Regions from separate parts of the Streptomyces sp. NPDC005374 genome, predicted to be linked through region 2. Evidence: riboswitches for the same ligand, from Rfam matches in the RefSeq annotation. Region 2 holds a riboswitch; the other holds the start of a gene.

Region 1 (3,902 bases), on a different contig from region 2:
GCGACCGTGGCCGTCCGCCACCAGCCTCCGACGACCGACTGACCTGCCGAGCAGGCCTCAGCGACCGCCCCGCCTGTAGTTCGCATCGAGCGGCAGCAACGACCACGCGGGACATGCTGATCATGCGAACGGGGACAGGCCCTTGCCCTCCAGGTGAGCGAGCAGCGAGTCAAGGCATGCGTCTGCTGTGGACAGGTCAGCACGGAAGAATGAGTCCTCGCCAAGGGGCCCACCGCTGACGATGACCATCCATGCCGCCCGTCGCTCAACCATGCGGTCACCGTCGATCTTGAAAACGGTCGTGACGCCGCGCTCGGCCAGCCACTCCATCAGTTCAAGCATGTCCACTCGCACCCCTCCGGAGTGATCATCCCATCCGTAGGGCACGCCCCCCGGGCCGTCCCCGGGCCGTCCGAAGCCGACCAACGTCGACAGTCGGCACCCGCAGGTGACCACCCCCACCCCGCTCCGGCCTGGGCTCCCGGCGATGATCTGCCACACTGGAAGGGTTATGCCTGCACCCGGAGAACTCACTTTCGTCGCCCCCCGCGGAGCCAAGAAGCCGCCGCGGCATCTCGCCGACCTCACGCCCGCCGAACGTAAAGAGGTCGTGGCCGGGATCGGGGAGAAGCCGTTTCGTGCCAAGCAGCTCTCGCAGCACTACTTCGCGCGGTACGCGCACGATCCGGCGGAGTGGACCGACATCCCGGCCGGCTCGCGCGGCAAGCTCCAGGAGGCGCTGCTTCCCGAGCTGATGACCGTCGTACGGCATCTGTCGACCGACCAGGGCACCACGCGCAAGACGCTGTGGCGGCTGTTCGACGGGACGCTCGTGGAGTCGGTGCTGATGCGGTACCCGGACCGGGTGACCATGTGCATCAGTTCGCAGGCGGGCTGTGGGATGAACTGTCCCTTCTGCGCCACGGGGCAGGCGGGTCTTGACCGGAATCTGTCCACCGCCGAGATCGTCCACCAGATCGTGGACGGGATGCGGGCGCTGCGGGACGGGGAGGTGCCGGGCGGACCCGCGCGGCTCTCCAACATCGTCTTCATGGGGATGGGCGAGCCGCTCGCCAACTACAAGCGGGTCGTCGGCTCCATCCGCGCGCTCACCGATCCCGCTCCCGACGGGCTCGGGCTCTCGCAGCGCGGCATCACCGTGTCGACCGTCGGGCTCGTGCCCGCCATCCACCGGTTCGCCGACGAAGGCTTCAAGTGCCGGCTCGCGATCTCCCTGCACGCCCCCGACGACGAGCTGCGCGACACCCTGGTCCCCGTGAACACGCGGTGGAAGGTGCGCGAGGTCCTCGACGCCGGGTTCGACTACGTGGAGAAGAGCGGGCGTCGGCTGTCCATCGAGTACGCGCTCATCCGGGACATCAACGACCAGGCCTGGCGGGGGGACCGGCTCGGGCGGCTGCTCAGGGGCAAGCCCGTGCATGTGAACCTGATTCCGCTGAACCCGACGCCCGGGTCCAAGTGGACCGCCTCCCGGCCCGAGGACGAGAAGGCCTTCGTCGAGGCGATCGCCGCGCACGGGGTGCCGGTGACCGTCCGGGACACCCGTGGGCAGGAGATCGACGGGGCCTGTGGCCAGCTCGCGGCCACCGAACGGTAGTCTGAAGGACGTACATCTTCATATCCGACAGGGGAGCGCGACAGCGCTGAGAGTGCGGCGATCGGGCCGCAGACCCTCTGAACCTCGCCCAGGTCATTCTGGGTAGGAAGTTCGGTCATCACCGTGAACAACAAGAAGTTTCTTGCTGCCGTCGTCGGCCTCGGCCTGGTCACGCTGTCCGCGTGCGGGTCCTCGTCCGACGGCAGCAGCGGCGGCGACTCCAAGACCGTCACCCTCGTCAGCCACGACTCGTGGGCCGTCTCCAAGAGCGTCCTCGCCGACTTCGAGAAGAAGTCCGGGTACAAGGTGAAGGTCCTGGAGGACGGCGACGCCGGGCAGGCCGTCAACAAGGCCATCCTCACCAAGGACAACCCGCAGGGCGACGTCTTCTTCGGCGTCGACAACACCCTGCTGTCTCGCGCGCTCGACAACGGGCTCTTCCAGTCGTACGAGGCCAAGGGCGCCGACCGGATCAAGGCCGGGTACCGGGTCGACGGGGACAAGGTCACGCCCATCGACACCGGTGACATCTGCGTCAACTACGACAAGGCCTGGTTCACCGAGCACAAGGTCCAGCCGCCGACGTCGTACGACGATCTCATCAAGCCCGCCTACAAGAACCTCCTCGTCACCGAGAACGCCTCCACATCCTCGCCGGGTCTCGGGTTCCTGCTCGGGAGCGCCGCGAAGTACGGCGACGACGGGTGGCAGGCGTACTGGAAGAAGCTCAAGGCCAACGGCGTCAAGGTCGTCGACGGCTGGGAGCAGGCCTACAACGAGGAGTTCTCCGGTTCCGCGGGGGGCAAGAAGGCGAAGGCCGACCGGCCGCTCGTCGTGTCGTACGCCTCCTCGCCGCCCGCCGAGGTGATCTACGCCGACCCGAAGCCCAGCACCGCGCCCACCGGGGTCGCCGACGGGACCTGCTTCCGGCAGATCGAGTACGCGGGGCTGCTGAGCAACGCCAAGAACACCAAGGGCGGCAAGGCGTTTCTGGACTTCCTGCTCACCAAGGAGTTCCAGCAGGACATGCCGCTCAACATGTTCGTCTACCCGGTGGTGCAGGGGGCGTCGGTGCCCGCCGAGTTCACCGAGTACGGACCGCAGGCCAAGGACCCCGAGACCATGGACCCCGCGAAGATCGCCGACCACCGTGACGACTGGGTCAAGTCGTGGACCTCGCTCGTACTGAAGTAGGGCCCCGCCGCAGCGGCAACGCGGCGCGGCTCGGTCTCATGGCCGTGCCCGTCGCGTTCTTCGCCGTCTTCTTCGCCTGGCCCGTCGCCGCGATCGTCGCGCGCGGGCTGAAGACCGACGGCGCCTGGCAGTTCGGCCGGATCACCGACGTCTTCACCCAGCCGGACATCCGCCACGTCCTGTGGTTCACCACCTGGCAGGCGCTCGCCTCCACCGCGCTCACGCTGCTGGTCGCGCTCCCCGGCGCGTATGTCTTCGCCCGTTTCGACTTCCCCGGCAAGCAGGTCCTGCGGGCCGTGGTCACCGTCCCCTTCGTACTGCCGACGGTCGTGGTCGGTACGGCCTTCCTGGCGCTCGTGGGACGGGGCGGTCTTCTCGACGAACTGTGGGGCGTACGGCTGGACACCACCGTGTGGGCGATCCTGCTCGCGCACGTCTTCTTCAACTACGCCGTGGTCGTACGGACCGTCGGCGGGCTGTGGGCGCAGCTGGACCCGCGGCAGGAGGAGGCGGCGCGGATGCTCGGCGCGTCCCGGCTCACGGCCTGGCGCACGGTCACGCTCCCCGCGCTCGCGCCCGCCGTGGCCGCCGCCGCGCTCATGGTCTTCCTGTTCACCTTCACCTCCTTCGGCGTGGTGCAGATCCTCGGCGGGCCCGCCTTCTCGACCCTCGAAGTGGAGATCTACCGGCAGACCACCGACATCTTCGACCTCGCCACGGCCGCCGTGCTCACCCTGATCCAGTTCGTCGCGGTGGGCGCGGTCCTCGCCCTGCACGCGTGGACCGTACGGCGCCGGGAGACCGCGCTCCGGCTGGTGGACGCGTCCGGCACCGCCCGGCGGCCGCGCGGGACGGGGGAGTGGGGGCTGCTGGCCGGGGTCCTCGCGACCATCGCCGTGCTCCTCGTCCTGCCGCTCGCCGTGCTGGTGCAGCGCTCGCTCGACGCCCCCGACTTCGGCTACTACCGGGCGCTGACCCACAGCGACGGCGGGGTCTTCCTCGTCGCGCCGATCGAGGCGGTCGGGAACTCGCTGGAGTACGCCCTCGCCGCCACCGCCATCGCCGTGGTGGTCGGGGGCCTCGCGGCGGC
Region 2 (3,902 bases):
TTCGGTCGGCGGTGGCGGGCGGGACCTGGACCCGCGGCCGGTTACCGGAACGCAGGCCGTTCGGGGTCCAGTGCGGCCAGGCCCTCGGCCGGGGACGACGCCTCCGCGAAGTGCCGCCGGGGGATCCGACCCGCCCGGTACGCGAGCCGCCCCGCCTCCACCGCGTGCCGCATCGCGTGCGCCATCAGCTCCGGCTCCTGCGCCCGCGTCACGGCTGAGGCGAGCATCACACCCGCGCACCCCAGCTCCATCGCCAGCGCCGCGTCGGACGCGGTGCCCGCCCCCGCGTCCAGGATCACCGGCACGCGCGCGTGATCGACGATCAGCTGGAAGTTGTGCGGGTTGCGGATGCCGAGCCCGGAACCGATGGGCGACCCCAGCGGCATGATCGCGGCACAGCCGACGTCCTCCAGCTTCCGGGCCAGCACCGGGTCGTCGTTCGTGTACGGCAGCACCGTGAAGCCGTCGTCGACCAGGACCTCGGCCGCGTCCAGCAGCTCGATGGGATCCGGGAGCAGCGTCCGCTCGTCGGCGATGACCTCCAGCTTGATCAGATCGGTGCCGAGCGCCTCGCGCGCGAGGCGGGCCGTCAGGACGGCCTCTCCGGCGGTGAAACAGCCGGCCGTGTTCGGGAGCACCCGGATGCCGAGCCTCTCCAGTACGGACAGCACCGAGCCGTGCACCGAGGGGTTCACGCGCCGCATCGCGACCGTCGTCAGCTCGGTGCCCGAGGCGACCAGCGCCCGTTCCAGCACGTCCGGGCTGGGTGCCCCGCCCGTGCCCATGATCAGCCGGGACGAGAAGGGCGTACCGCCGATGGCAAAGGGATCGTCGGCCATGGGTCAGCCTCCTTGGACGGCGGTGAGGACTTCCACGCGGTCTCCCTCGGAGAGGGGCGTCGAGGGCCACTGCGTGCGTGGGACGACGGTTTCGTTGAGCGCGGCGGCGACCCCGGAGGGCGCCGGGGCAAGCGCCCGTACGACGGTGTCGAGAGCCGTGCCGGGGGTGAACTCCCGCGGCTCCCCGTTGACGGAGATGTTCATGCCGGCTGCTCCACGAGCTCCAGGAACCGCCTCGGGGTGAAGGGGCGGGCCACCTCCGGCAGTTCACCGGTCGTCAGGACGTGCGCCATGGCGTCCCCGGTGATCGGCGTGAGCAGCACGCCATTGCGGTAGTGGCCGGTCGCGAGCGTCAGCCCGGGCAGTTCGGTCGGCCCGAGCAGCGGGGCGTTGTCCGGGGAGCCAGGGCGCAGCCCCGCGCGGGTCTCCGTCAGCGGCAGCTCGGTGATGCCGGGAACCAGTTCGTGAGCGTCCCGCAGCAACTCGTACACCCCGCCCGCGGTGACCGTCGTGTCCCAGCCCAGTTCCTCGCTGGTCGCGCCGACCACCAGCTCGCCGTTCTCCCGCGGCACCAGATACACCTGGCTGCCGCGCACGACGGCCCGCACGGTACGGCTCAGGAAGGGCGCGTGGCGCGGTGGCACGGTCAGGCGCAGCACCTGGCCCTTCACGGGCCGTACGGGAGGCAGGACGTCCGCGGGCACCCCTGAGAGACGGCTGCTGAGGCTTCCGGCGGCGAGCACCACCTGGCCCGCGCCCAGCTCGTCGCCGTCGGCCGTGGTGACCCCCGCGGCCCGGTTCCGCACGACACGGAGGCCCTCGGCCCACCCACGGTGGAAGAGGACACCCGCCCGCTCGCACGCGGCCAGCAACGCGCGCGTGAGGCGCCGCGGATCGATCTGGTGGTCGCCGTCCACCCGCAGCCCGCCCCGCACCCCCGGCGCGAGCATCGGTTCCAGGCGTCGGCACTCCCGCCCCGACAGCCACTCCGACTCCAGCCCCGACTGCCGCTGGAGCGTGTGCAGTTCGCGCAGATGGGCGCGGTCGTCGGCGTCCATGGCCACCGCGAGCGTGCCGCAGCGGCGGTAACCGAGGTCGTGCCCGGTCAGGTCGGTGAGTTCGGCCGCGAAGTCGGGATAGCGGCGGGCCGAGGCGAGGTTCAGGCCGAGCAGGGTCTGCTCGCCGTAGTGCAGTTCCGTGACGGCGGCCAGCATCCCGGCGGCCACCTGAGCGGCCCCGCCGCCCGGTTCCGGGTCCACCACGGTCGTGGCGAAACCGCGCTGTGCGGCCCGCCAGGCAGTGACCAGGCCGATGATGCCGCCCCCGACGACGAGGACGTCCGAGGTACGTGAGGACATGGGCGTCCAGCCCCTCCCTTCGCCGGCATGACCCGGATCAGGTTCGTACGGTCGGAGGCCGCCAGCCTCCCTCTCAGCCCGGTACGTCCGGGCTCCCGCGAGTGCTCTACGTTGGCCACCCTAGCCCTTCGCTCCACGCCTCTGTAAGGGAGCCTTCCGTCATGCTCCGCTCGCTCGACGGCCTCGTCCTGGCCCCGGTCGCCGATCAGGCTCCGGGGCAGGTGGGTACGCGGACCCGGTTCACGTATCACGAGCAGGACGGGGAGATCTGGGCCGAGTACGCGGGTGGGGACGTCGTACGCGGGCATCTGGTCGGCACGCGCGCGGGGGACCGTCTCGACTTCCGGTACGTCCAGCTGAAGAGCGACGGAACGACATCCTCAGGGCACTGCCTCTCGACGGTCGTCGAACTTCCCGACGGCCGGGTCCGGTTGGAGGAGACGTGGGAATGGGAGTCGCAGCCGGGCAGCGGGACGAGTGTGGTGGAACAGGTCGTCGAGGGTGTGCAGCAGTTCACGGCGCACGACCCCTGACTGACTGATTGTCAGTTGACTATGGTGATCAAATGAGCGAGCGGACGCAGACACAGGCGCAGCAGCGGGTGGTCGTGGTCGGCGCGGGCATGGCAGGCGTCCAGTCCGCGGTCGCTCTGCGTGAACAGGGTTTCCGGGGCACCGTGACGGTGATCGGCGCGGAGCCCCATCAGCCGTACGACCGTCCGCCGCTGTCCAAGGCGGTTCTGCTCGGCAAGGCCGAGGGCTCCGCCTTCGACGTGGACTTCGAGGCCCTCGGCATCGAACTGCTGCTCGGCCGCGAGGTCCTGGGCGTGCGCCCCGACGCGCACGAGCTGGACACCGAGGCCGGGACCGTGCCGTACGACGTCCTTGTCCTCGCCACCGGTGCCGAACCGGTCCGGCTGCCCGGCACGGACGGCGTGCCGGGCGTACATCTGCTGCGCACCCTGGACGACGCCGAGCGGCTGCGCCCCGTGCTCACCCGGCAGCACGACATCGTGGTCGTCGGCGCGGGCTGGATCGGCGCCGAGTTCGCCACCGCCGCGCGCGAGGCGGGCTGTGCGGTGACGGTCGTGGAAGCCGCCGAGCGGCCGCTGGCGGGCGCGCTGCCCGCCGAGGTCGCCGCGCCGATGGCCTCCTGGTACGCCGACGCGGGCGCCTCTCTTCGCACCCACACGCGTGTGGCACGCGTCGAGCCCGGCGCGGTCGTCCTCGACGACGGCTCCCGGGTGGCCGCGGGCGCGGTCGTGGTCGGCATCGGCGCGCGGCCCGCCACGGCCTGGCTCGCCGGTTCCGGCATCGAGCTCGGCGCACATCGTGAGGTCGTCGCCGACGAGCGGCTGCGCACCTCCGCGCCGGACGTCTACGCGGTCGGCGACTGCGCCTCCTTCCCCTCGACGAGGTACGGCGAGCGCCTGCTGGTCCACCACTGGGACAACGCCCTCCAGGGCCCGCGCACGGTTGCCGCCGACATCCTGGGCGAGACCCCCACGGTCTACGACCCGGTCCCGTACTTCTGGTCCGAGCAGTTCGGCCGCTTCGTCCAGTACGCCGGTCACCACGCGTCCGCCGACACGACCCTGTGGCGCGGTGAGCCGTCCGGCCCCGCCTGGACGGTGTGCTGGCTCCGGGAGAACCGCCTGGTCGCCCTCCTCGCGGTGGGCCGCCCCCGTGACCTGGCCCAGGGCCGC

The links. Region 2 has a riboswitch for thiamine pyrophosphate ahead of thiO (glycine oxidase ThiO). Riboswitches for the same ligand answer to the same signal wherever they lie in the genome.
Region 1: linked by a shared signal. The riboswitch ahead of ACFYRX_RS43335 (thiamine ABC transporter substrate binding subunit) and the one ahead of thiO (glycine oxidase ThiO) in region 2 are both predicted to bind thiamine pyrophosphate.

The regions. Positions count from the first base shown of each region.
Region 1 covers NZ_JBIAKA010000026.1:102,450-106,351, forward strand. The annotation lists gene ACFYRX_RS43325 (hypothetical protein) at 121-342, opposite strand; gene rlmN (23S rRNA (adenine(2503)-C(2))-methyltransferase RlmN) at 512-1,618, shown strand; TPP riboswitch at 1,638-1,745, shown strand; gene ACFYRX_RS43335 (thiamine ABC transporter substrate binding subunit) at 1,742-2,812, shown strand; gene ACFYRX_RS43340 (ABC transporter permease) at 2,851-3,902, shown strand, end outside.
Region 2 covers NZ_JBIAKA010000014.1:12,584-16,485, reverse strand. The annotation lists gene ACFYRX_RS31565 (thiazole synthase) at 42-839, opposite strand; gene thiS (sulfur carrier protein ThiS) at 843-1,043, opposite strand; gene thiO (glycine oxidase ThiO) at 1,040-2,197, opposite strand; TPP riboswitch at 2,195-2,306, opposite strand; gene ACFYRX_RS31550 (hypothetical protein) at 2,359-2,730, shown strand; gene ACFYRX_RS31545 (NAD(P)/FAD-dependent oxidoreductase) at 2,763-3,902, shown strand, end outside.